Regions from separate parts of the Microbacterium sp. Y356 genome, predicted to be linked through region 3. Evidence: predicted binding sites of a transcription regulator. Region 3 holds the regulator's gene; each other region holds the start of a gene.
What was found. The regulator LexA, encoded in region 3, represses DNA repair genes until DNA is damaged. The targets are predictions, from matches to a motif close to TCGAACANNTGTTCGA.
Positions count from the first base shown of each region.

Region 1: recA (recombinase RecA) is a predicted target of LexA. The motif match lies at 4,918-4,933, and genes of this name have one in related genera.
Region 2: AC1C2Q_RS06785 (DUF222 domain-containing protein) is a predicted target of LexA. The motif match lies at 3,774-3,789, and genes of this name have one in related genera.

Region 1 is NZ_JCAIUE010000001.1:205,810-213,912, forward strand. Features, by position in the region: gene AC1C2Q_RS01095 (dihydrofolate reductase family protein) at 1-390, opposite strand, end outside; gene miaA (tRNA (adenosine(37)-N6)-dimethylallyltransferase MiaA) at 423-1,346, opposite strand; gene miaB (tRNA (N6-isopentenyl adenosine(37)-C2)-methylthiotransferase MiaB) at 1,339-2,889, opposite strand; gene AC1C2Q_RS01110 (regulatory protein RecX) at 2,945-3,601, opposite strand; gene recA (recombinase RecA) at 3,667-4,722, opposite strand; gene AC1C2Q_RS01120 (DUF3046 domain-containing protein) at 4,984-5,208, opposite strand; gene AC1C2Q_RS01125 (helix-turn-helix domain-containing protein) at 5,218-5,526, opposite strand; gene AC1C2Q_RS01130 (CinA family protein) at 5,683-6,165, opposite strand; gene pgsA (CDP-diacylglycerol--glycerol-3-phosphate 3-phosphatidyltransferase) at 6,171-6,749, opposite strand; gene AC1C2Q_RS01140 (FtsK/SpoIIIE family DNA translocase) at 6,749-8,103, opposite strand, start outside.
Region 2 is NZ_JCAIUE010000001.1:1,399,736-1,407,838, forward strand. Features, by position in the region: gene AC1C2Q_RS06755 (hypothetical protein) at 1-274, opposite strand, end outside; gene AC1C2Q_RS06760 (hypothetical protein) at 443-823, opposite strand; gene AC1C2Q_RS06765 (DNA/RNA non-specific endonuclease) at 844-1,398, opposite strand; gene AC1C2Q_RS06770 (WXG100-like domain-containing protein) at 1,464-2,165, opposite strand; gene AC1C2Q_RS06775 (hypothetical protein) at 2,260-2,895, opposite strand; gene AC1C2Q_RS06780 (WXG100-like domain-containing protein) at 2,899-3,600, opposite strand; gene AC1C2Q_RS06785 (DUF222 domain-containing protein) at 3,821-5,161, shown strand; gene AC1C2Q_RS06790 (hypothetical protein) at 5,198-6,034, opposite strand; gene AC1C2Q_RS06795 (hypothetical protein) at 6,058-6,717, opposite strand; gene AC1C2Q_RS06800 (hypothetical protein) at 6,714-7,400, opposite strand; gene AC1C2Q_RS06805 (hypothetical protein) at 7,472-8,103, opposite strand, start outside.
Region 3 is NZ_JCAIUE010000002.1:353,060-361,162, forward strand. Features, by position in the region: gene AC1C2Q_RS15375 (S9 family peptidase) at 1-1,697, opposite strand, end outside; gene AC1C2Q_RS15380 (methylenetetrahydrofolate reductase) at 1,896-2,843, shown strand; gene metE (5-methyltetrahydropteroyltriglutamate--homocysteine S-methyltransferase) at 2,867-5,182, shown strand; gene lexA (transcriptional repressor LexA) at 5,306-5,992, opposite strand; gene AC1C2Q_RS15395 (LysM peptidoglycan-binding domain-containing protein) at 6,256-6,630, shown strand; gene AC1C2Q_RS15400 (histidinol-phosphate transaminase) at 6,644-7,738, shown strand; gene hisB (imidazoleglycerol-phosphate dehydratase HisB) at 7,735-8,103, shown strand, end outside.

The sequences.
Region 1 (8,103 bases), on a different contig from region 3:
ATCGAGCAGGCCGGCGTCGGCGAACTGCCCTGCTAGATCACCGCCCCCGATGATCCAGAGATCCTGCTCCCCCGCTGCCTCGGACATCGCCGCATGAACCTCGGCGATGGGCGCCTGAGTGAGCGTGACATCCGCACCATCAGGTATGGGAAGCGTACGATGCGTGAACACCCACGCAGGCTGGGTGTAACCCCATCTACCACCTTCGTGTTCGAGCACCCACTCGTAGGTGGATGCTCCCATCGCCAGCGCACCGATCGTCTTCTCAAACTGTTGATAGGCCATCGCCCCGTCAGGATCGACATCTTGCTTCAATAGCCAGTCGAGCGAATGCTCCGTCGTCGCGATGAACCCGTCGAGGCTGGACGCTGTGAAATAGTGAGTCGCCATACATGCATGCTCGCACCCACCACAGACATCGGTCAGAGCGCGGTCGCGGGATCCGATCCAGGGCTGACCCATTGCAGGTCCGGATAGCGTTTGAACCAGGAAACCTGACGGCGTGCGTAGCGTCGCGTCAGCGTCTGAGTCTCGGCGATCGCGTCTGCCTCTGACTTCTCCCCCGCCAGCTGCGCGAGCGCCTGGGCGTAACCGATGGCTCGCGGCGCGGTCGTACCCCGCTCCAGCCCTGCTTCGCGCAGCAGGGCGACCTCGCCCAGCATGCCCTGCTGCCACATCCGTTCCACTCGGCGATCAAGGCGTTCGACGAGTTCAGGGCGTTCGATATGCAGGCCAAGGATGCGTGTAGCCGCGCGCCAGAGCTGAGGCTTGTCCGGCAGAGCCGCACCGTGTGTCTCTGCGCCCTGTTCAATGACTTCCAACGCACGCATCACGCGACGGCCGTTCTTCGGGTCGATGCGCGCCGCCGTCACGGCATCGGCTAGCTGCAGCCGGACGAAAAGTGCGGGAGCACCATACTCTTCGAGTTCGAGTTCGAGTCGCTCGCGTACCGCAGGATCGCGCGGAGGGAACTGGAAATCAAAGATCACGCTCGATACATACAGCCCGGAACCGCCGACCAGAATCGCGTCACCACCTCGCGCATGGATGTCAGAGATCGCGGCGCGTGCCAGGGGCTGATACCAGGCGACCGCTGCTTCCTCATCCACCTCGCGTACGTCGAACATGTGGTGCGGGATGCCGCGGCGCTCGTCGATCGGAAGCTTGGCGGTGCCTATGTCCATACCGCGGTAAAGCTGCATGGCATCAGCGTTGACTATCTCGGCGGGATTTCCGGCGCTACGAAGAGTCTCGGCGAGGTCGAGAGCCAGATCGCTCTTACCCGTGCCCGTCGCGCCGACGACAGCCCAAAGGCGCGGCCTCGCGCCCAGGGGTGTGTCAGACACCGACGCGCAGAGTGGGAAGGCCCAGCGACACCGCGCGCGGAGCGCCCGGCTCACCAGCAGGTGTCGGAATACCGCAGGATTCCGTTTGTGACCGATCCCAGGCGTCACCACCTCGTGTGCGTCGAATGCGCAACGGCGCACCTGTCGGGTCATCGGCGAGCAGGTGGAAAGGCGCCCCGTGTGTGATCTTCACTGTGACCACGTCTCCTGGCCTCGGAATCTCCGATCCAGCCGTGACTTCGAAATGAACCAGCCGGTTGTCTTCGGCGCGGCCGGTCAGACGGTGCGTTGAGGCGTCTTTCTTGCCTTCGCCGCTGGCGACGAGAACTTCGACCTCACGACCGATCTGACTCTGGTTCTCTTCCAGCGCGATCCGCTCCTGCAGGGCGAGCAAGCGGTTGTAGCGTTCCTGTACCACTGCCTTCGGGATCTGATCCTCCATGGTCGCGGCGGGAGTGCCCTCGCGAATGGAGTACTGGAAGGTGAAGGCGCTTGCGAAGCGCGCCAGCTCGACCACTCTCATCGTGTCTTCGAAGTCTTCTTCGGTCTCGCCCGGGAAACCAACGATGATGTCGGTAGTGATCGCCGCGTACGGAATACGCTCGCGCACCTTGTCGAGGATGCCGAGGAACTTCGAGCTGCGATACGAACGCCGCATCGACTTCAGAATGCGGTCGCTGCCTGACTGCAACGGCATGTGCAGCTGCGGCATCACATTCGGCGTCTCTGCCATCGCGTCGATGACATCGTCGGTGAAGGCGGCCGGATGTGGGCTCGTGAAACGAATACGCTCCAGTCCGTCGATCTCACCGGCCGCGCGCAGCAGCTTGCCGAAAGCCTGACGGTCGCCGAACTCGACACCGTATGAGTTGACGTTCTGGCCAAGAAGCGTGACCTCTATTGCACCGTCATCTACGAGCAGTCGGATCTCGTTCAGGATGTCGCCAGGTCGGCGATCCTTCTCCTTGCCGCGAAGGCTGGGGACGATACAGAACGTGCACGTGTTGTTGCAGCCGACAGAGATCGACACCCACCCGCTGTGTGCGGAATCGCGCTTGGTGGGCAGCGTCGAGGGAAATACTTCGAGAGATTCGAGGATCTCCAGTTCGGCATCACCGTTGTGACGCGCGCGCTCGAGCAGGCCGGGCAGTGAGCCCATGTTGTGCGTGCCGAACACGACGTCAACCCAGGGCGCCTTGTCGAGTACGACGTCCTTGTCCATCTGTGCCAGACACCCACCGACGGCGATCTGCATTCCGTCCTTGCGTCGTTTCACCGACGCGAGGTGACCGAGCGTGCCGTAGAGCTTGCCTGCCGCGTTGTCGCGAACGGCGCAGGTGTTGATGATGACGACGTCGGCCTCCGCCCCGTCGTCAGCGCGGAGATAGCCCGCGCTCTCGAGCGAACCGGAAAGACGCTCAGAGTCGTGCACATTCATCTGGCACCCGAAGGTGCGCACTTCGTACGTTCGCTGATGTCCGTCGGCGTCGACGGCTGCCGACGAGGCCGTGATGATCGTCGGTTCACTGCGCGGAATAGTCATGATGAAACCATTCTACGAGCGGAATCTGGGACTCTCTCCGAACCGTTGAAGAGCGTCACTCCGAATCGACGAACCGTACGCCTCTGGTCGGAGTGCCAGATGACGCTTCGCTCAGCGCTGTACGCGCAGCGGTCGTGGCGACAGAACCGCCGTAGCCGCGACGGGCCAATTGTCCGACAAGCCGGCGCAGGGCTGTCTCAAAGTCGAGTCGAGACATCGAACGCGCCTTCGTGCGCGCAAACTCCAGCGCGCGCTCCGCATCGTCATCAGGCACTTCGTCCAGCGCCGCATCAATCACGTCGCGAGGGATGCCTCGTTGCGAAAGAGAGCGTGAGAGCGCCACGCGCCCCTGCCCCTTGCGCTCGATGCCGGAGATCACCAGCTGTTCGGCCAGCCCCACATCGTCGAGGTAGCCCCGCCGACAGAAGTCATCGATTACGTCATCGATTTGGGCGGCACTCAGTGCATTTCCACGAAGCACCTGTCGGGCCTCTGAGATGGAAAGCGAGCGCGCCCTCAGCTTGCGGACCAGAGCCGCTTCTGCCGTCTTGCGCGTGTCGTCATCGTCATCGTCTTCATCAATGGAGGTAGGGCCATCGACCGGCGCGTGCATCTCGCCACCGGTGGAATGCGCCCGCTCGGGCAGAGGCGACGACGGATCCTGAGCCGAAGCCGGAGCGGGCGCCGAAGCCGAAGCCGGAGCGGGCGCCATCTTCCCGCCGAAAAGAGGGATGACGGGGGCGAGGCGATCCTCGCCCCCGTTCGAGTTGATCACAATCAGGCCGGACGACGCTGTGCGAGCTCGTCAGCAGATGCCGGAGCGACCTCGGCGGACGCGCCGCCAATGCCGAGCTTCTGCTTGATCTTCGTCTCGATGGTCAGCGCGATGTCAGGGTTCTTGAGCAGGAAGTTGCGCGCGTTCTCCTTGCCCTGCCCCAGCTGGTCGCCATCGTAGGTGTACCACGAGCCGGACTTCTTTACGATCGTGTGCTCGACGCCGAAGTCGATCAGGCTGCCTTCACGCGAAATGCCGATGCCATAGAGGATGTCGAACTCCGCCTGCTTGAACGGCGGCGCCATCTTGTTCTTGACGACCTTGACACGCGTACGGTTTCCGACTGCATCGGTGCCGTCCTTCAACGTCTCGATACGGCGAATGTCCAAACGGATCGAGGCGTAGAACTTCAGCGCCTTTCCACCAGCGGTCGTCTCAGGAGAGCCGAAGAAGACGCCGATCTTCTCACGCAGCTGGTTGATAAAGATCATCGTGGTGTTCGTCTGGCTGAGACCACCCGTGAGCTTACGGAGCGCCTGCGACATGAGGCGCGCCTGCAGACCCACGTGCGAGTCACCCATCTCGCCCTCGATCTCAGCGCGAGGCACCAAGGCCGCGACGGAGTCAATGACGATGAGGTCGATGGCACCGGAACGCACCAGCATGTCTGCGATCTCAAGTGCCTGCTCGGCAGTGTCAGGCTGCGACACCAGAAGCGCATCGATGTCGACCCCGAGCTTCTTCGCGTACTCGGGATCAAGCGCATGCTCAGCATCGATGAAGGCCGCGATACCGCCATTGCGCTGCGCATTGGCGATCGCGTGTAGCGTCAACGTCGTCTTACCCGACGACTCAGGGCCATAGATCTCAACGATGCGGCCACGCGGAAGCCCGCCAACACCGAGAGCGACATCGAGGGCGATGGAGCCGGTCGAAATGACGGCGACAGGTGCGCGCTCGTCGCTGCCCAATCGCATGATCGAGCCCTTTCCGAACTGCCTGTCGATCTGAGCGAGAGCTGATTCCAGGGACTTCTCGCGGTCTGCGGGTGATGGCATGACGTGCTCCTCGTGTTCGCATGGTGCCGCCTGTAGGCTGTCGCGGCCGCCCCGACTGGGGCGAGCTCTCCGACAAGGCGTATGGCTTTTCGGCCTGTCTTCACCGTAGGAGGAGCCTCAGACATTGCGTCGGAGATTCCAGGAACGGTGGAAAACAACACCTCGAAACCACTTGTGCAGAACACTACGCGTATTTCGAACACATCTTCGACGACACGCCGAGTGTGTTGATCGACGGATGGGCGTGGAAAGACCGAGCCTTCAGCGCTTGCGCGACTCCAGCCGGCCGACGCCGTAGCGTCGTTCTGCCGGCACGTCGGTATCAATGCACAGCGCCAACCAGATCTCGCGCGGCGGCACACCCGCGTCCAGCGCGTCCAGCGCTGAGCGATTGCCCAGCGCCTCCAGAACGAGATCCTTCATCAAAGTGGATCCGCGCGCACCGAACTCAAGTTCGACCGCGCGAAGAAGTTCACTGCGTCGCATAGAGGTTGATCAGTGCAGCGAGAGCTCAGGCTCGATCGATGCCACGAGGTCATCCGGAACAACATCCGGGAAGACCTGAATGCCTTCGAGCACAGACATGCGGTCGCCGACCTCACGCATGATCAAGGAGATGGGTACGTCGAGCGCATCGGCAACCGAGGCGAGAATCTCGCTGGATGCTTCTTTCTGCCCACGTTCGACCTCGCTGAGGTATCCGAGCGCAACCGAAGCTTTGCTCGCGACCTGCCGGAGCGTACGCCCCTTCTGCAGGCGGAAGTCCCTCAGTACATCGCCGATTTCCTGTCGTACAAGAATCATCGGAACCTCCTCTCCAGTCCCCTCAACGGAGCTCCTTCTAAACGGATCGCCAGTCTAACCTGACTCCCTGATGAAAACGCTATCGTTTCACGCTGTGCTTTGGTTGTGAGCACATCTTTCATTGGCACATTAGACCCAACAGTCGCGTGCACTCGGCTATTCCCGTACCTGGTGAAGCACGGCAACGATCGCCGCATCCACAGCCTGCGCGCGGATCGCCGCGCGATCACCATCGAAAAGATATGCGTGGGCGTGCACGCCATCTGGCGTCGCGACGCCAATGTGCACGGTTCCCACTCGCTGTCCATCAGGCGAGTCAGGGCCGGCTACGCCTGTTGTCGAAATCCCGACATCCGCAGGTCGACCCGCAACTTGGACAGCCGACCGCACACCCACGGCCATTTGTTCTGCGACCTGCGGGTGCACGGGGCCATGCTCGTCAAGCAGAGCGGAATCCACGCCGAGTAACGTCGCTTTGACCGGGGTGGCATACGCGACCACCGCCCCGAGAAATGTCGCCGACGCGCCAGGTACCGAGACGATCTCGGCGGCAAGAGCACCACCAGTGAGAGATTCGGCAACACCGAGCGTCCAGTTGCGCTCCCGAAGAACGGCGACTAACTCGGCGGTATCACTCATAGACGTCACCCATGCGGCGCCCGCGCACCACGCACCTGCGAGATGACGTAGTCGATGCCACTGGCGATCGTCAGGGCGAGCGTGGCGTACATCAGCACCACGCCGATACCTGTCCACCATTCCATGCCGATCAGCTGATGAAGCGGCAGCAGCCACCACCCGAGGGCGACGCCTTGCAGTGCAGTCTTGAGCTTGCCCATCCACGCGGCCGCGACGATGTGGTTGCTCGAGACGATGAAGCGGTGCACAGTGATGCCCCACTCGCGGATGAGGATGACAATGACAACCCACCACGGCCATTCACCGAGGATGGCCAGCCCGACGAAGCCGGCACCGGTCAGCAGCTTGTCTGCGATCGGATCCCAGAGCTTCCCGAAGTCGCTGACGATGTCGTACTTGCGGGCGAGATATCCGTCAACCCAGTCGGTGGAGATCGCGAAGATGAACAATCCGCCCGCGATCCAGCGAATGACCAGGTCGTCGAGACCGTAGCTGCCGCCCATCAGGAGCAGTACGAAGAAGACGACTGCCAGCGGGATGCGGGCGATCGTGATCGCGTTCGGCAATTGTCGCGGAATCATCATCAGTCGCGTCCCGTCAATCCCCAGGCGTCTTCATCGCCGTCATCTTCGTTTACGACCGGTAGTCCTTCGAACTGCGCCTCAATCGGATCGTACGCCGGAGCGGCCGGAGCGACCGGAGCGGCCGGCATCGCCGGCGCAGCCTGCGCCGCAGGCGGGGCATTGGAGGCAGCCGGTCCATCCTCTCCGCGCAACTGCGCCATGACAGCAGACAGCTGTTCGGGCGCCACCAGCACATCACGCGCCTTTGATCCTTCAGACGGGCCGACGATCTCGCGAGACTCCAACAGATCCATCAGACGCCCGGCCTTCGCGAAACCGACGCGCAGCTTGCGCTGCAGCATCGATGTCGAACCGAACTGGGACGAGACGATGAGCTCAGCCGCGGCAAGGAGAACCTCGAGGTCATCGCCGATGTCCTCATCAACTTCCTTCTTCTTGGTCGGTTCGAGCGCTTCCTGCACGTCCGGACGATACTCCGGCCGCGCCTGCGCCGTGACGTGCTTGACGACCGCGTCAATCTCGCTTTCCTCGACCCAGGCGCCCTGGAGGCGGAAAGGCTTGGAGGAGCCCATCGGTGAGAACAGGGCGTCACCCTGGCCGATCAGCTTGTCAGCGCCAGGCGAGTCAAGAATCACTCGGCTGTCGGTGACGCTGGTCACGGCGAACGCGAGTCGCGACGGCACGTTGGCCTTGATGAGCCCGGTGACGACATCGACGCTCGGTCGCTGCGTGGCAAGCACCAGGTGGATACCGGAGGCACGAGCAAGCTGCGTAATGCGAACGATCGAGTCCTCTACGTCACGCGGGGCGACCATCATGAGGTCGGCGAGCTCATCGACGACGACAAGTAGATAGGGGTACGGCTTGAGCACCCGCTCACTGCCCACCGGAAGCACAATCTCACCGGCGCGAACAGCCTTGTTGAAGTCGTCGATGTGGCGGAAGCCGAACGACGCAAGGTCGTCGTACCGCATGTCCATCTCTTTCACGACCCATTGCAGGGCTTCCGCAGCCTTCTTCGGGTTCGTGATGATGGGTGTGATCAGGTGCGGGACACCTGCGTAGCTGGTGAGCTCCACCCGCTTCGGGTCGATGAGCACCATGCGCACGTCCGTGGGACGGGCACGCATCAGAATGCTCGTGATCATTGAGTTGACGAAGCTGGACTTACCAGATCCAGTAGAACCAGCAACGAGAAGGTGGGGCATCTTGGCGAGGTTGGCGACGACGAAGTTGCCCCCGACATCCTTGCCGACGCCGACCGTCATCGGGTGTGCACTCTTAATGGCTGCCTGTGAGCGGATGACATCGCCCAAGGCAACCGTCTCGCGGTCGGTGTTCGGAATCTCGATAC
Region 2 (8,103 bases), on a different contig from region 3:
CGGTGTGCAGGCTCAGCTCATAGGTGACGGGGCCAGCAGTAAACACGATCACGCTGCGCTCGAAGACAAGCGGCATCCGTGCGCCCGGCGAGAGCCACGACTGGACCGCGCCGCCGGCGCTGGAGACCGTGGCCGCGATACGCACGCCGATGTTCGCCAGCCACCACAGGCCATCGCGGTGCTGCAGCTCCAGGAAATGGCGGTGCAGGTAGGGGTTGTCGTCGATCTCGAGGTCACCCTCGCGTCCGATAATGAACGGTTTCTCTGTGGGCAGGTCGTGCCATTCACCGGCGAACTCAAGGCGAAGCGGTGCGACATGGTTCGCATCCCTCGCCCTGGCGGCCTCTTCAGGCTCCGAAGCAGGATTCAGTTCATTCACGTAGCGAGCCCCCTCGGGAACATCCTGCCATGGAGGGGGCGGCGGCGCTGGATCGCGATGCGGTCAGTCGAACTTTGGGCGCAATTCCTCGCAGATCTCGTCGAAATTGCGCGGCGTGACCTTCCAGCGTTTCTCGTCAGTGTCCTCGAATATCACGTTGTAACGTCCGGATACACGGTCGAACTGAACGAGAATCTTCACCGGCAACGTCTCATCCGGTTTGTAGTAGCTGTCCGTATACGCCTTTACCGCCGGTGCGACCGCCCACGGGTCTGAAGCAACGGCAGTGATGACACCGTCAGGAGAATACGTGTACCCATGAGCCTCGTTGAACTCCCCTTCGGGGAATTCGAGGATCATCGCGAAGGAGTCCCAACCACCGCTGTCGCCCTTCATGTTCTCGATCAGCGCTCGAATGACATCGGCTACGACGTTGTCTGGCATGACGTTTCCTTTGGGTCGATTCAAAGCTGGTCAATCCGGTCAAACGTCTGATCAGCGATGTTGGCGAAGCTCGGGTCGCGGACTTGAAGGATTCGGCCTGTAACTGGGTCGGACACCACATACACGACCTGAAATCTATCAGGTCGTATTGCCCCGGGCGGATCGACTGAGATGCGGTAGTCGACCCGGCAGCCCTCGGCAACGGAATCGGCCCACTCACTCTCCATCTTCTTCCACGCGCCCCGGTTGAGGTTGGCGATCTGTGGCACGATTCCTTCATCCGCGGTGTCCCCGAAGAAGCGATGCGCGCCAAGGTGCCCACCGTCGTCGCCTGGGTTGCCGAGATGGCCGACCGCGGTTGCGTTGTCGCCGCGCGTCGTACCGCCGAAGTCCGCAAGGATCGTGCCCTCTTCCTGGACGGGCCGCTTCGAGTCAGGATCCCAGTACGTCGTCTTGGTGTTCGGGCTTCGCGGAGTGACGGTGCTGTTGAGATTGTCAGTGTCGCGTACCTTCTTCACCACGGCGTCGAGGTGTTCGGTGATCTTGTCGGCAAGCCGTGGAAGCTTGTCATCCATGTGGCGAGCGGCATCAGCACCCGCTTGCTTCAGTTGTCGTATCGCGGCTCTCGCTCCTGCGCTCATCAGGCGTCCCCTCCGAAGTCGAGTGCGGAGAATTCCGAGAAGAACGTCGACGTCAACGTCTGAATATCCGCACCGTGCAGCTTCATCTCCGACTGCGCATCCTCCAACGCCTGCAGATCCGCGTAAAACTCATCCGAATCGCCCACAGAACTTTCCACCATCGGCGCATCCAAGATCGCATCAAGCACCGCAGGCAATTGCTCGGCCATCGGCTCAATCGCCATCGGCAGAAGCTGATTCAGCAACTGCTCCACTGCGATGTCCACCGCCGCATTCAGCAACTTCTTCTTGATCAGCAGCATCGGACCCGCGCCCACCGCAGTGATCGGATTCGTCAACATCGCAACCAATGTGACCAACGTTGTCGTCACATCGACGATGACCTTCATCTTCAGCGCGAAGATCGCGTCTGCCCCGATATCCATCGCCGTCGACGCCGGGGGCATAATATCGATCAGTTTCTGCAGGTTCTGCGAACGATTCGTGTTCCATGCGCTCATCGTCGCGGGGCCCGTGTGACCCTTCATCGCACCGCCAAGGTCCCCATTGACCTTGCGATCCACAGCCTGAATCACTGTTTCCAAATCCGAACCAAAGGTGCGCACCAGGACAGCGCCCTGGCGCACCTCGTCCTCGTCGATATCCGGCCATTCAAAACCCAGCTTCTCCAACACCCAGACAAGCTCGTTCGGCAACATCATTCCCACGATCGCACCTCCTGGATCGACTGTATGATCCGGGCGCAGGCACCACCATGGGTAGCACTTCCCACATAGCGGTGTCCGTGCACGCCGTTCACTCTCCGGGGTAATCGATCTCGATACTCGCGAAGCGCGTGTCTGGGATCAGGTTGATCTCGACCGTCGCACCATTGAGAGAGCCGGGTTCCAGTCCGAATCGTTCCTCGAGCTCGGCGTGACTGAGACCTGTCAGATCGTTTGCCTCGCTAGCAGGAGCGAGGAATCTCGTGTCTCCTTGGCCCGTTTTGCCGTACTTGTCTGGGTCGTCCTGCCCGATCGCATCTTCATACAGCTCTTCGACGAACTGCCCCGGCACCTTCTTCGGCACGTCCTTGATCTCGTCGAGGACGTCGCCGGGGAGCGCACGAACGTCCTTGCCCAGCGACAGACCGAGATCACGGGCAGAGTTGTAGTCCGGGTTGCGGTGTCGCGGCTCGTGTCCGAACGACTCGCGACCGCGAGTGACATCCTCGACGATCTTGTACTTCTTCGCGTGCGACGTGGACGGTTCAGCGCGGTGCTGCGGAGTGCTGTCGCGTCCGCGCCGGTCCACGCCACGAATGCGGTCGGCATCTGCCCGGTGCTTTCCGCCGCGTTTGCGAAACGCACCCGCGAAACCCTGTTTGAACTCGCGCCCTGCGCCATCCACGGCATCCACGAGGTCCCGCATCAGCGTCTTCATCGATGACATCGTTCACTCCCCTGAGATCTGTAGGTTGGCGAGGTCTGCGAGCAGTCGATCCGTCAGATCCTCGACATCGGCGGCGTGCGCATCCATGTCGTCGGCTGCCTGGTCGAGAGCTACGAGATCCGCGTAGAACTCGTCCGCGTCGCCAACTGCGCCCTCGACGACGGGAGCGTCCAGCATCGCCAACACCAACCCCGGCACCTGTTCCGCGAGGGGTTCGATCGCCAGCGGCAGCACCTGGTTGATGACCTGCTCGAGCGTCGCCTCCATCGCCATCGAGAAGAGCTTCTTGCGTGCCAGTATCAGCACCGCGGCGCCGCCCAGCCCGAACGGTCCTGCGGCCAGCAATGGGATCAACTGGGCGAGAGTGACCGTGACGTCGATGATCACCTTCATCTTCAACGCGAGCACGATATCCGCGGCGAGGTCGATACCGGTGGCTGCGGGTCCGAGAATATCGAGCAGCTGTTGAACATTCTCGGAGCGGTTGCGATTCCACCCGGTCACATGTGCGGTGCCGGTCTGTCCGACCATAGCAGCACCGAGGTCGCCGTTGATGCGACGATCGGCTGCCTGCACCAGCGTCTCCATGTCGTCGCGGTAAACGCGCACGAGACCGGCGGCCTTCCACACCTCGTCTTCATCGATGTCGGGCCATTCGAGCCCCATCTTGTCCATCACCCAGATGAGCTCGTTCGGCAGCATCATTCCCACGGCAACCACCTCCGGCTATGACGCTACCGAGGGGCGAGTGCAGAGGCGATGGGGAGATCAGCCCATCACGCTGGTATTTTCCCTTCAGTAATCGTTTAAAGATTCTAAAGTGGAATATCTTCTTGTTTCGGATCAAACCCTTCAGTCTCAGGATATTTCCACTATTTTAGAACAAATCTTCGATACTGACTCGATTTTGCGATAAGCTGAAGACATGTCAAAGCTGACCGTTCTGCACCAGGCGCTCTCTCGCCTTGATGAAGTGTGGGCAGACGCCAGCGAGGCAAATGACCTTTCGAGGGAACAGCTCATCGCGGTCACGAACGCGGTCGGCCTGTTGCAGCGTCGGTTGGATGCTGTGCATGTCGATGTGGCGGCGGGGATTGCGAGCGAGTCACGTCCTGAGCTCGGCGCCGACTCTCTGGCGAAGCAGCAGGGATTCCGTTCGGCGGCAAAGCTGATCGCGGCGGCGACTGGCGTGTCGACTGGGGACGCGTCGCGTCTGATCAAGGTGGGCGAGGCAACCGCGATCCGCACGGATCTGCTGGGCTCGCGCCTGCCTGCGAAGTACCCGCGTGTGCGGGAGGCGATGGAGGCCGGGACGCTCAGCGCGCAGGCGGCGGCGTTGATCATCGCAGTGCTGGAGCGGTGCCGGATCGCGGCCGGGCTGGAGCAGACGTCCGAGGGCGAGCAACTGTTGGTTGACGCTGCACCGGGACTCGCACTCGATGAGGTGCGCCGACTCGTGGTGCGCGTGGAGGCATGGCTGGATCCAGACGGTGTGGAACCGCGTGAGGATGAGCAGCGCGGCAGACGTTCGCTGACGTTCCACGAGCGTGGCGGGCGGTTGCACTTCGACGGGGACTTCGACGTCGAGACCGGTGCGCCGATCGTGGCCGCGCTCCGCGGTTACGTGTCCGCCGCGTTCGCCGCCCGCAACAACGCCCCCGATCCGGATGCTCCGGATGCCGACCGCCGTACTGTCGCGATGTTGCAGGCCGACGCGCTCGCCCTGTTCTGCTCTCACGCCCTCGGTTGCACATCGCGCACCCCTGTTGCCGGAGCGACGGTCATCGTCCGCATCAACTATGCAGACCTCGTAAACGGCACCGGGACGGCGACCATCGACGGCATCGACCAGCCCGTCAGCGCAGGCGCCGCACGGCGAATGGCCGCAGGCGCCGGCGTGATCCCGCTCGTCCTCGGTGGCGACAGCGAAATCCTCGACTGGGGCAGACACAAACGCCTCTTCACAAAATCACAACGCCTCGCGCTCGTAGAACGCGACGACGGATGCGCGATGTGCAACCTCCCACCCGAGATGACCAAAGCACACCACCTGCGATGGTGGAATCGCGATCACGGACGAACGGACCTCTCCAACGGGATCCTCCTGTGCGAGACCTGCCACCACCGCATCCATGACAACGGCTGGGAAATCCGCATCGACGGGTCGGGTACCACCGCAGGGGTCTGGTTCATCCCGCCCGTCTACGTCGACCCCGCACGCACACCACGCTTAGGCGGCCGCGCACGATTCGACATCGCGGCTTGACTGTCCGCGACACACTCTCGATCGCCGGGAGCGTGGTCAGCGCGGCGGTTCTCCAGGCACGAAGTAGCGCAGCGGCGATAGGCCAGTGCGCACGACGGCCTCGCCAGCGGCATCGAGGAACTCGTTCATTGTCGCCACACTGAGTGCGCCTGCCGGATCCGCGATGATCACATTGTCAACGACTGGCAGCAGCGTCGCGGTGCCCTTTGGCCAGGTCGCGAACGTGGTGGTGACACCGGTCTCGAGGACCTGAATCTTGGGGTCGGCGAGGTGAACATCGGGACGCTGGAGCGCCACGGTCTGCGCCTCGTACGCACGCACGCCGAACAAACGGAGTACGCGCTGGATGCGCATCTCGAGCGCCGGGAAACGCTCGAGCCACGGGAACGGTGCCCAGGCGCCGTCATCAAGGATGATGGGGTGAGCGCTCACCAACGGACCACCCGCGTCATACAGTTCCTCAGCCAGGTCTAGAACGCGTGCGATGCCGGCCTCGTCGTCGGCTCCTGCGATCACAAGTCGGTCACGCGACAGCGCGAACACGACCGGGGCGCCCTGAAGCGCCACCGCTGCGGCACGCGTGCGATCGATCAGCACTGCCGAAGCCAGCACTTCATCGTTGATGACGATCGTTCCCGCCACGACGTCGGGCAGTGCGCCCGCCGTTGCTACGGCCGCAGCCACCGCGTCGCTGAACGGGCGTGACCATTCCTCTGCCTGCCCCCGAGTGACCGCCGCGCGAATGTCGCCTGCGTCCAGTCCGACGAAGATCTCGCCGCCGACATACTCCACCCGAGGATGAGCGTCGCCCGGAGCCGTGATCGACAGCACTCCGAGCTCGCTCGCACCGTAGATGCGTGGTACCACGTTCACGTCGACGTTCCCAAATGCACCTGTCATGAGTCCTGCCCCTCTTCGTCCACCTTTGCCAGGGTATCTGCCGTCACAGACGCCTCCCGACGTGCGAACTCGACCACTTCCGCCCACGACCAGCTGAGGTCCAATCGCGGTACCTTCTTCGCAGGTCGGCGCGTTGATACCCAACCGCTCGGAACCACGTGCACGGCGATCATTGTCTTCGGGGCCGGTAATGGTTCGCCGTGAACGACCAGGACCACCGCACAGTCGCCGAATTCCCACCAGTCAGCTCGTCTGACTCCTGTGCGCACCAGCTCCGACACATATCGCCCACTCTGACCGGGCTCAGGGGCAAGATCGATCGCGATCGGATTGCCCTGCCGGTACGAGCATGAACTCCGAATATCGATCCACAGCTCGTTGGCTCGATCACGCAGCTTTTGTCGTTCGGATGCATCCCCGTCACGCTGCAGTGGCTCCCAAGACAGCGGCACGATCCACGCCGCACCTTTCGACAGAAGAGGTACGTTGTTCGCGAGCCACTGATCAGTGCGGTCCAGCGTCAGTCCGGGGGCCGTCAGTCGAGCTTCGACGGCGCGAATGATCACTTCCCCGCTCACGATGAGCTTCTCCCCGCTGAACGAAATCACGGCGCCAGTACGGACCGAGTCAGGAGCAAAGGCCTTTTCGAGACTCATGGTCGCGTCGGCATGCTTTGGCTCGTTCCGGGCCAAAGTCCGGGGTTATAGTCATCGCCGCCGTTGGGTATGACGTTGCCATCATTGTCCAAGACGGCCCCTACTCCGGTGGCGCTTCCAGGAATGTCAATCACTGCCTCTGGAACCCCCGTCGGCAGGTAGCCTCCCGGAATCCACTGGGCGTTCGCGCCGCCTTCGTTGCCGGAAGGCATGCGGATGTTGGCGAGTTCGGACGGATCAAAGTGGCGGATTTCCAAGGGAAGCGGGTTGCCGTCCGCATCGAAGAAGTCACTTGGCTGCATGCCGAGCCGATCCGCAAGTTCAAAGGGATTTCCACCCGTCTCGTCAAGAATCTCCTGCAGCTGCGAGGTGGGGAACACGTAGGTGCTTCCGCCATTGCCTGGGCCCCATTTGTGCAGAGAGTCTGAGAAGTAGATCCGGCTCGCGCCGTCTTCAAATTGGGCGAGGTGATTTCGGATGTAGTCGTCGTCGAGGTACTCGCTCGGGTCGGGACGGTCACCCTTACCCCAGCTTTCGACCTGGTTCGGATTCCAGCCGGAATCCGTGTTCCAGCCATCCCGCAGCTCCTGCGGCACGCCGGTGTTGTCAAGATCAGTGACGTCGCTGTTGTTGCGCTTGTGCGCATTACCGTGCTTGCGGAACATCTCCGCGAGCTGCCGCACGTGAATCGGCATGCCATCAAGCGAATGCTTAATGGCATCGGCGATCTCTGAACCAGGACCCCTACCCATACTCAGTCTCCCCCGATGTTGAGCGTGGCGAGATCTGCCATCAGCCGCTCCGTCAAAGTCTCGATATCGGAGGCGTGCATTTCCATGTCACCCTCCGCTTGTTCCAAAGCCTGCAGATCGGCATAGAACTCATCCGGGTCACCCGCGACGGCCTCGACGATCGGCGATTCCAGCGCCGCCATGATGGCCGCCGGAAGATGCTCAGCCAATGGCTCGACCACCATCGGGAGCACCTGATTCAATGCCTGCTCCACCGCGATATCAACCGCCGCATTCAACAGCTTCTTCTTGATCAGCAGCATCGGACCCGCGCCCACCGCCGTGATTGGATTCGTCAACATCGCCACCAACGTGATCATCGTCGTCGTCACATCCACGATGACCTTCATCTTCAAACCGAAGATCACATCAGACGCGATATCGACACCCGTCGGCACAGGACCCAGCAGATCCAGCAGCTTCTGCAGATTCTGCGAACGGTTCGTATTCCACGCGCTCACATACGCGGGTCCCGCCTGACCACGCATCGCCATCGCAAGATCCCCGTTGACCTTCCGGTCCATCACTTGAATCTTCGACTCCAGCTCACCGTGGAACGCGCGAACCATCTCGCCGCCTCGACGTAGCTCGTCCT
Region 3 (8,103 bases):
GACTGCGACGGCGGAACGACGCGATCGTCCGCACCCTGCAACAGCAGCACCGGCACGTCGATGTCGTCGACATGAGTGAGTGGCGAGCGCTCGATGTACACCTGCTCGGCCTCGGGTAGCGGGCCCACCAGGCCGTCGAGGTAGTACTTCTCGAAGTCGTGGGTGTCCTGTGCGAGCATCCGCAGATCGGTGACGCCATAGCGGCTGATTCCGGCGGCGAACACGCCACCGCGCACGAGCGCTGAGAGCACCGTCCATCCGCCCGCCGAGCCACCGCGGATCGCGATGCGCGCAGGGTCGGCCTTGCCAGCCTCGGCAAGGCCACGCGCGGCGGCGAGCACGTCGTCGACCTCGGCGATACCCCACTGCCCGTCGAGGCGCTCGCGGTAGGCGCGGCCGTAGCCGGTGGAGCCGCCGTAGTTCACATCCAGCACGCCGATCCCTCGGCTCGTATAGTACGCGATGGCTGTGGATGCTCCGCCTGACACGTGCGCGGTGGGGCCGCCATGCACGAACACGATGTACGGCGGCAGTTCGCCAGCGGGTGCATCGGCGTTCGGGTTCGCCGGCGGATAGTCGAATGCGTGCACAGGTCCGTTGGCCCCATCGAATGTGACACGCGTGGCCGGAGGCATCCATTCTTCATCGACAGGTATGCCTCCGCGGACGCGTTCGACCGCGCCGGAATCGACATCTACGCACCACAGCCCGGCATTGACGCCCGCGCCCCCACCGGAAAGCAGCACACGGACGCCCGCGGTATCGTCGACGCTCACGTGTGCGGTAGCCGGCACATCGAGGCGCTTCTCCGATCCATCGGGCTCGATCAGGACGATCTCATCTGAGCCGTTGGTGCGCACGGCGACGATACGGCCGTCCGATAGCGGTTGGTACCAGCGATTGCCCAGCACCCACAAGCCGTACCCTGTGTCGGCATCGGCTGGCGCGATGGAGTCTGGGCCGGAGGTGCGCTCCAGGCCGTCGAGGGTGATCCGCTGCAACTGCCAGCGTCCGGTGGGATCATCGGCGTAGGTGAGTTCGGTGTCACTGATCCATTCGGGTTGCAGTGCGGCGCGTGTGGGGGTGCTGGCAAACGTGTCGCCCCCGAGCTGGGCGACGTGCAGCTGGGCCAGCTGCCATGGCATGTGGTGGTCGCTCCACTGCACCCATGCGATGCGCGTGCCGTCGGGGGAGAGGGCAGGATGTGCGACGAACCCGGAGGTCGCAATGATCTGCTGAACGTCGCTGCCGTCGGTCGGGATCTCGACGATCGCGCGGCGGTGCCGATCGTCGGTGAGGTCCTCGCGTACCGCGAAGAGGCGACCGTGCTGCAGTCGTAGGCCGCCGTGGTTCGGGCCAATGCCGTTCGGCCCAACGGGCGTGAGTGGCTGCGGCGAGCCGCCCCGGAGCATCCGGTACACCCTCTGGTCGTTCGCATCGACGAAGAACAACGTGCCGTCGGTATCCGCGGTCCATGCGCCGCCACCGTACTCGTGCACCCGCGAACGAGCGTTCCATGGCTCAGGCAGCAGCACATTGCCGTTCGAGCTGCGCACTGTGACACGCGCACCTTCGGCCGGCACCGACTCGCCCCACCAGATCTCATCGCCGACGAACCGCGCACCGTCTATACGGGGCGCGGATGAGGCGATATCGACTGCGCGAAATGGAGAAGGCCAGGTACCGTACGGCTGCATGCTTCGACCCTATGCGGTGACGTTCTGACACACGGCGTCACACACTGTGCGCGAGGTGGCATGAGTGCCATAAGTTTCTGGAAACGGCCGGTTTATCCGGACGTGGAGCGACAGCCGAGCCCGGCACCCGCCCGCGAACGATCCAGTGTCTGGGGTCGTCCGCGGCTGCCCTGCCCACTCTGTCACCCCAGGAGAATGATGTCTTCCGAGTCTTTGACGCTCGGGACCCCACGTGTCCCTTTCTCCTTCGAGCTCTACCCGCCGCGTTCGGCTTCGAGCGACGAGGCGCTGCGCGAGACGGTCCGTCAGCTAGCGGCGGCGGGGCCTGAATTCATCTCCGTCACGTACGGCGCCGGCGGCTCCACTGGTGGACGCTCACTCGACGTGCTGCGCTTCATCCGCGAGAACACCGACGTCGAGCCGCTCGCGCACCTGACATGCGTCGGCAATACCTATGCGGGTGCGGCTGCGCTCATTCGTGAATTCCTGGATGCTGGCATCCTCAGCTTCCTCGCCCTTCGCGGTGACCCACCCACCGGTCAGGTCGAAACCTTCCTCGGCGATCTGGAAAGTTCCGCGCAGCTCGTGCAGCTGATCGGCCGTGTGCAGGCCGAGCGTGCTCCGTACGAGGAGACGCCGATTCCTGGTTTTCCAGGGGCCGCTCGCGTCACCCGGGGGCGCGATGTCAACATCGCGGTGGCTGCCTTTCCCAAGGGGCATCCGCGCTCTGCCCACCGCACGCAGGACGTCGAGGCGTTGCTTGCCAAGCAGGCCGCCGGGGCGACTTTCGCGATCACACAGCTGTTCTTCCACGCCGACGACTACCTCGCGTTTGTCGAGCGTGCGCGGGCCGCTGGAGTCACGATCCCGATCCTTCCCGGCATCATGCCGATCACCTCGCCCGCCCGTCTGGGCCGTGTGCTCGAGCTCACCGGCGAAGACCTGCCCAGCGAACTTTCGATCGCGCTGGAGGTCGAGCCGACGGCCGAAGGTCGTCGCGAAATCGGCACCCAGTGGGCATCACGTCTGACCCGCGAGGTGGTGGCCGGCGGCGCACCAGGAGTGCATTTGTACGCGTTCAACCAACACGAAACCGTTCTCACCGTTCTCGCCGAGGCAGGCGTTCTTCCTGCCCTGCGTCACTAGATCCCTCCCCGAAAGGAAACATCATGACCGCATTCCCCCAGGGGACTATCCTCGGCTACCCGCGCATCGGCCGCCGCCGCGAGCTGAAGAAGGCCGTCGAGGCGTTCTGGGCCGGCCGCTCAGACCTCGCAGCGCTGGAGCAGACTGCTGCCGAACTGCGTGCAGCGAGCCGTGAGCGCCTCGCATCCCTCGGCCTCGGCCGCACCGATTCGGCGATCCCGGAGTCGTTCTCGTACTACGACCAGGTGCACGATGCCGCCGTCACTGTCGGCGCAATCCCCACCCGCTTCGACAACCTTCGCGAGGCGGACGGCTCGATCGGGCTACCGGCGTACTTCACCATCGCGCGCGGCGAGGGCGAGCGCGCCGCACTCGAGATGACCAAGTGGTTCGACTCGAACTACCACTACCTCGTTCCCGAGATCGGCCCTGAGACGACGTTCTCGCTGTCCAGCGACCGCGTCGTGCGTCAGGTCGAAGAGGCTGTCGCCGCCGGGTTCGTCACGCGCCCCGTCGTCGTCGGCCCTGTCACCCTGCTGGCGCTGGCGAAGGCATCGGATGCCGCGCCCGAGGGCTTCGACCCGCTGTCGCGTCTCGATGACCTTGTCCCCGTCTACGTCGAGCTGCTTGCTCGTCTGAAGGCCGCTGGCGCAGAGTGGGTGCAGCTGGATGAGCCGGCGCTCGTCAGCGAGTCACTTCCCGCGTCCGCTGAGCAGTTGGCGGATGCCGCGGCACGCGCGCTGGCAATCATCGGTGGTGCGACTGAGCGTCCGTCAATCCTCGTTGCGGCTCCGTACGCGTCGTTGGACGCCACGTTCGCCGTGCTGGCCGCGGCTCCCATCGAGGCCATCGCGGTCGACCTCGTGCGCGGCAGCGTCCCGACGGCGGTCGAGGGGCTTTCCGACAAGGTGCTCGTCGGCGGAGTGATCGACGGTCACAACATTTGGCGCGGCGACCTCGCCGCCGCGTTCGAAACGCTGGAGGCGCTGGGGTCGCTCGGTGCGGCTCAGGTCGCGGCATCCACCTCTACCTCGCTGCTGCACGTCCCACACGACGTGACCGACGAGTCGCAGCTCGACGAGCGCCTCGCCAGCTGGCTCGCATTCGCCGACCAGAAGGTCGAGCAGGTCGTCGCCCTTGCTCGTGGCCTCGGCTCGGGCCGTAAGGCGATCCAGGCAGAGCTGGATGCGGCATCCGCGGCACTCGCCGACCGCAGCAACGCACCAGGTGTGCGTGATGGTTCTGTGCGCTCGCGTGCACTTGCCGACGGCGATTTTTCGCGCGTCTCGTATGCCGAGCGTGAAGCGGCTCAGGAAACGGCACTCGGACTGCCAGTGCTGCCGCTCACCACGATCGGCTCATTCCCGCAGACCGGCGACATCCGCCGTGCCCGCGCTCAGTACATTCGTGGCGAGCTGTCGCAGGATGACTACGACGAGTTCCTTCGCCGCGAGGTGGACACCGTCATCGAACTGCAAGAAGATCTGGGTCTTGATGTGCTCGTGCACGGCGAACCAGAGCGCAACGACATGGTGCAGTACTTCGCCGAGAACCTCGACGGTTTCTCGGTGACGGAGAACGGCTGGGTGCAGTCATACGGCTCGCGCGCCACGCGCCCGTCGATCCTGTGGGGCGATGTCTCACGTCCTGCTCCGATCACGGTCGGATGGTCGACCTACGCGCAGTCCAAGACCGCCAAGCACATGAAGGGCATGCTCACTGGGCCCGTGACGATCCTCGCGTGGTCGTTCGTGCGTGATGACCAGCCGCTGGGAGAGACGGCGAACCAGGTCGCCCTCGCGTTGCGCGATGAGATCACGGATCTCGAGGCTGCCGGCATCGCCATCATCCAGGTCGACGAGCCCGCGCTGCGCGAGTTGCTGCCGCTGAAGAAGGCCGACCAGCCTGCGTACCTGGAGTGGTCGGTGGGTTCCTTCCGCTTGTCCACGGGTGGAGCGGCAGCCGCAACGCAGGTGCACACCCACCTGTGTTACTCGGAATTCGGCGTCGTCATCGACGCGATCCGTGCACTGGATGCCGACGTGACCTCGATCGAGGCAGCGCGTAGCCGCATGGACGTCGTAACGGACATCGCAGAGGTCGGCTTCGACCACGGCATCGGACCTGGCGTCTACGACATTCACTCGCCGCGCGTTCCCACGGTCGAGGAGATCGAGTCGCTTCTGCGTCGTGCAGTCGATGAGATCCCGACGCGTCAGCTCTGGGTGAACCCGGACTGCGGACTGAAGACCCGCGGCTACGACGAGACCACAGAGTCGCTGCGCAACATCGTCGAAGCCACCCGTCGCGTGCGCGAAGACATCTCAGTCACGGTCTGACCCTCTGGCGGCGCTGGGCGCTGCGCGCTGGGCGCCGCCGAGAACGCACAAACCGTCCTTCCCGAAGCATGGGAAGGACGGTTTCTGTGTTCTCGATGTGCGTACGTATGTATGGGTGTTCGGTCAGACAGCCCGCAGCACAGCAACGACCTTGCCGAGCACCGTGGCGTCATCGCCGAGGATGGGCTCGAAGGCGGAGTTGCGAGGCAGCAGCCAGGTGTGGCCATCGCGCTGGCGGAACGTCTTCACCGTGGCTTCGCCATCAAGCATCGCCGCTACGATCTCACCGTTTTCTGCGGTGTTCTGCGTACGGATAACGACCCAGTCGCCGTCGCAGATCGCCGCGTCGATCATCGACTCGCCAGTGACCTTGAGCATGAACAGATCGCCCTTGCCGACGAGTTGACGGGGGAGAGGGAAGATCTCTTCGACCTGCTGCTCCGCCGTGATCGGGACGCCGGCTGCGATCTGACCGACCAACGGCACCATGGCTGCGTCGCCCACGGGAGTGCTGGAATCGGCAGGGTTCTCACCGCTGGAGCCCGGCAGATCGATCAGCACCTCCATTGCACGTGTCTTGCCAGGATCGCGTCGTAGATAACCGCTGAGCTCGAGCTGACCCAGCTGATGCGTCACGCTCGATAGCGACTTGAGGTTCACGGCATCGCCGATCTCGCGCATGCTCGGCGGGTAGCCGTGCGTGGCGATGGAAGTCTGAATGACCTCGAGAATCGCCATCTGCTTCGGGCTGAGGCTTTTACGCCGGCGAGTGCGCGGAGCCTCTGGGTCGGGTGCGGAGATGTCGCTCATGGGTGCTCCTTTGTACGCGATTCCGGTGCGGCTCTTCGAATGTCTGAGGTCCGTGATGAGGTGTGTCTATCGAAACCGTATCCGAGAAACACCTTGATTAGGAAGATCTGTTCGAGCGTGTCGGTGATTTCAGCGGTTCGGTTTCGAATAATTCTTGACAGATGTTCGAATTCGAAGATACATTCGGTACGTAGCTTCGCATTCACTGCTCCCGGCCGAGTGATGAATGCGAACGCTACGCCAAAGACGCAGAGGAGAATCCCATGAGCACCATCAGTATCACCGCAGGCGCCGCTGTTTCGACTGGCACCACGCGGCCTCGAATGACGCGGCTGCGAATGACAACTCGTGGGCGTCGCGTGTTGCTTGCCGTTGCGGCACTCCCGCTGGCTGCGGGTATCGGCTTCGCAGCGATCAGCGGCGGCTCGGCCATCGCATCGGGCGAATCGGCGAGCACGGTAACCTTCGACACTGTGACGGTCCTGCCTGGTGACACGCTGTGGTCGATCGCAGAGTCGCTCGCACCGTCGACTGACCCGCGCACCGTGATTGGTGATATCGAACGGCTCAATGTCCTCAGCAACGGTTCGCTCCAGGTCGGCCAGCAGTTGGCCATTCCTGCGCAGTACAGCAACTGATCTCACCGTTAACATGGGGAGGGTGACTTCTTCACTTGGCGACTTACCCCTCCGCGACGATCTTCGTGGGCTTACCCCCTATGGTGCTCCGCAGGTTCCACTTCCTGTCGCGCTGAACGTGAATGAGAACACTCATCCCGTTCCGGACGAGGTGGCCAGCGACATCCTCGATGACATCGCCGTCGCACTGCGCGATGTGAACCGATACCCCGACCGTGAGTTCACTGCCCTCCGCGAAGGCTTCGCCCGCTATCTCGGGCACGGTCTCGACGCATCGCAGATCTGGGCGGGCAACGGATCCAACGAGGTGCTGCAGCACATCCTGCAGGCATTCGCAGGCCCGGCGCGCACCGCCTACGGGTTTGCTCCCACCTACTCGATGTACCCGCTTCTTGCGCAGGGCACGGGCGCACGGTGGCAGGTCGGCGCTCGTCAGCCGGACTACACGATCACTGCCGATGACGCTGCTGCCCAGGTCAGAGAGGCAGCCCCCGATGTCGTCATGCTGTGTAGGCCGAACAACCCGACGGGCACGCCGCTCGGCATCGATGTCATCGAGGCCGTCTACGAAGCTGCACCGGGTGTCGTGGTTGTCGATGAGGCCTACTGGGAGTTCGCACCACGAGACGCCGTCTCTGCTTTGACTCTCCTCGAGGGGCGTCCGCGTCTCGCGGTGTCGCGCACGATGAGTAAAGCGTTCGCGTTCGCGGGTGCCAGAGTTGGCTACCTCGCAGCAGACCCAGCGTTTATCGATGCGCTGCGGCTGGTGCGTCTGCCGTATCACCTGAGTGCGCTCACGCAGGCTGCGGCCGTCGCGGCTCTCCGCAACTCGTCCACGATGCTGGCGATGGTCGACGACATCGTCGAGCAGCGCGATCGCATCACAGCGACGCTGGAAGCGCTCGGTTACCTGCCACACGAATCGTGGTCGAACTTCGTTCTGTTCGGGGGAGTGGCTGATCCGCAGGCCACCTTCCAGGCTCTGTATGATCGCGGGGTTCTGGTGCGCGATGTCGGAATCCCGAACCACCTGCGGGTCACGGCCGGTACTGAGTCCGAGACCACGGCATTCCTCGATGCGCTGGCCTCGATAGAATCAGATTCATGAGCGCTTCTCGTACCGCGACCCGTACCCGCAGCACATCTGAGTCGACAGTTGAACTCCAGGTGAACCTCGACGGCACTGGGCAGAGTCACATCGATACCTCGGTGCCGTTCTTCGACCACATGCTTACGGCTTTCGCGAAGCACTCGCTCACCGACCTGACCGTGCGTGCCTCGGGTGACACAAACATCGATGCTCACCACACTGTGGAAGACATCTCGATCGTGCTCGGCCAGGCGATCGGCGAGGCACTCGGCGACAAGGCCGGGATCTCTCGCTACGGTGATGCCCTGGTGCCGCTCGATGAGGCGCTCGCGCAAGCAGTGGTCGACATCAGCGGTCGTCCGTACCTTGTGCACACTGGTGAG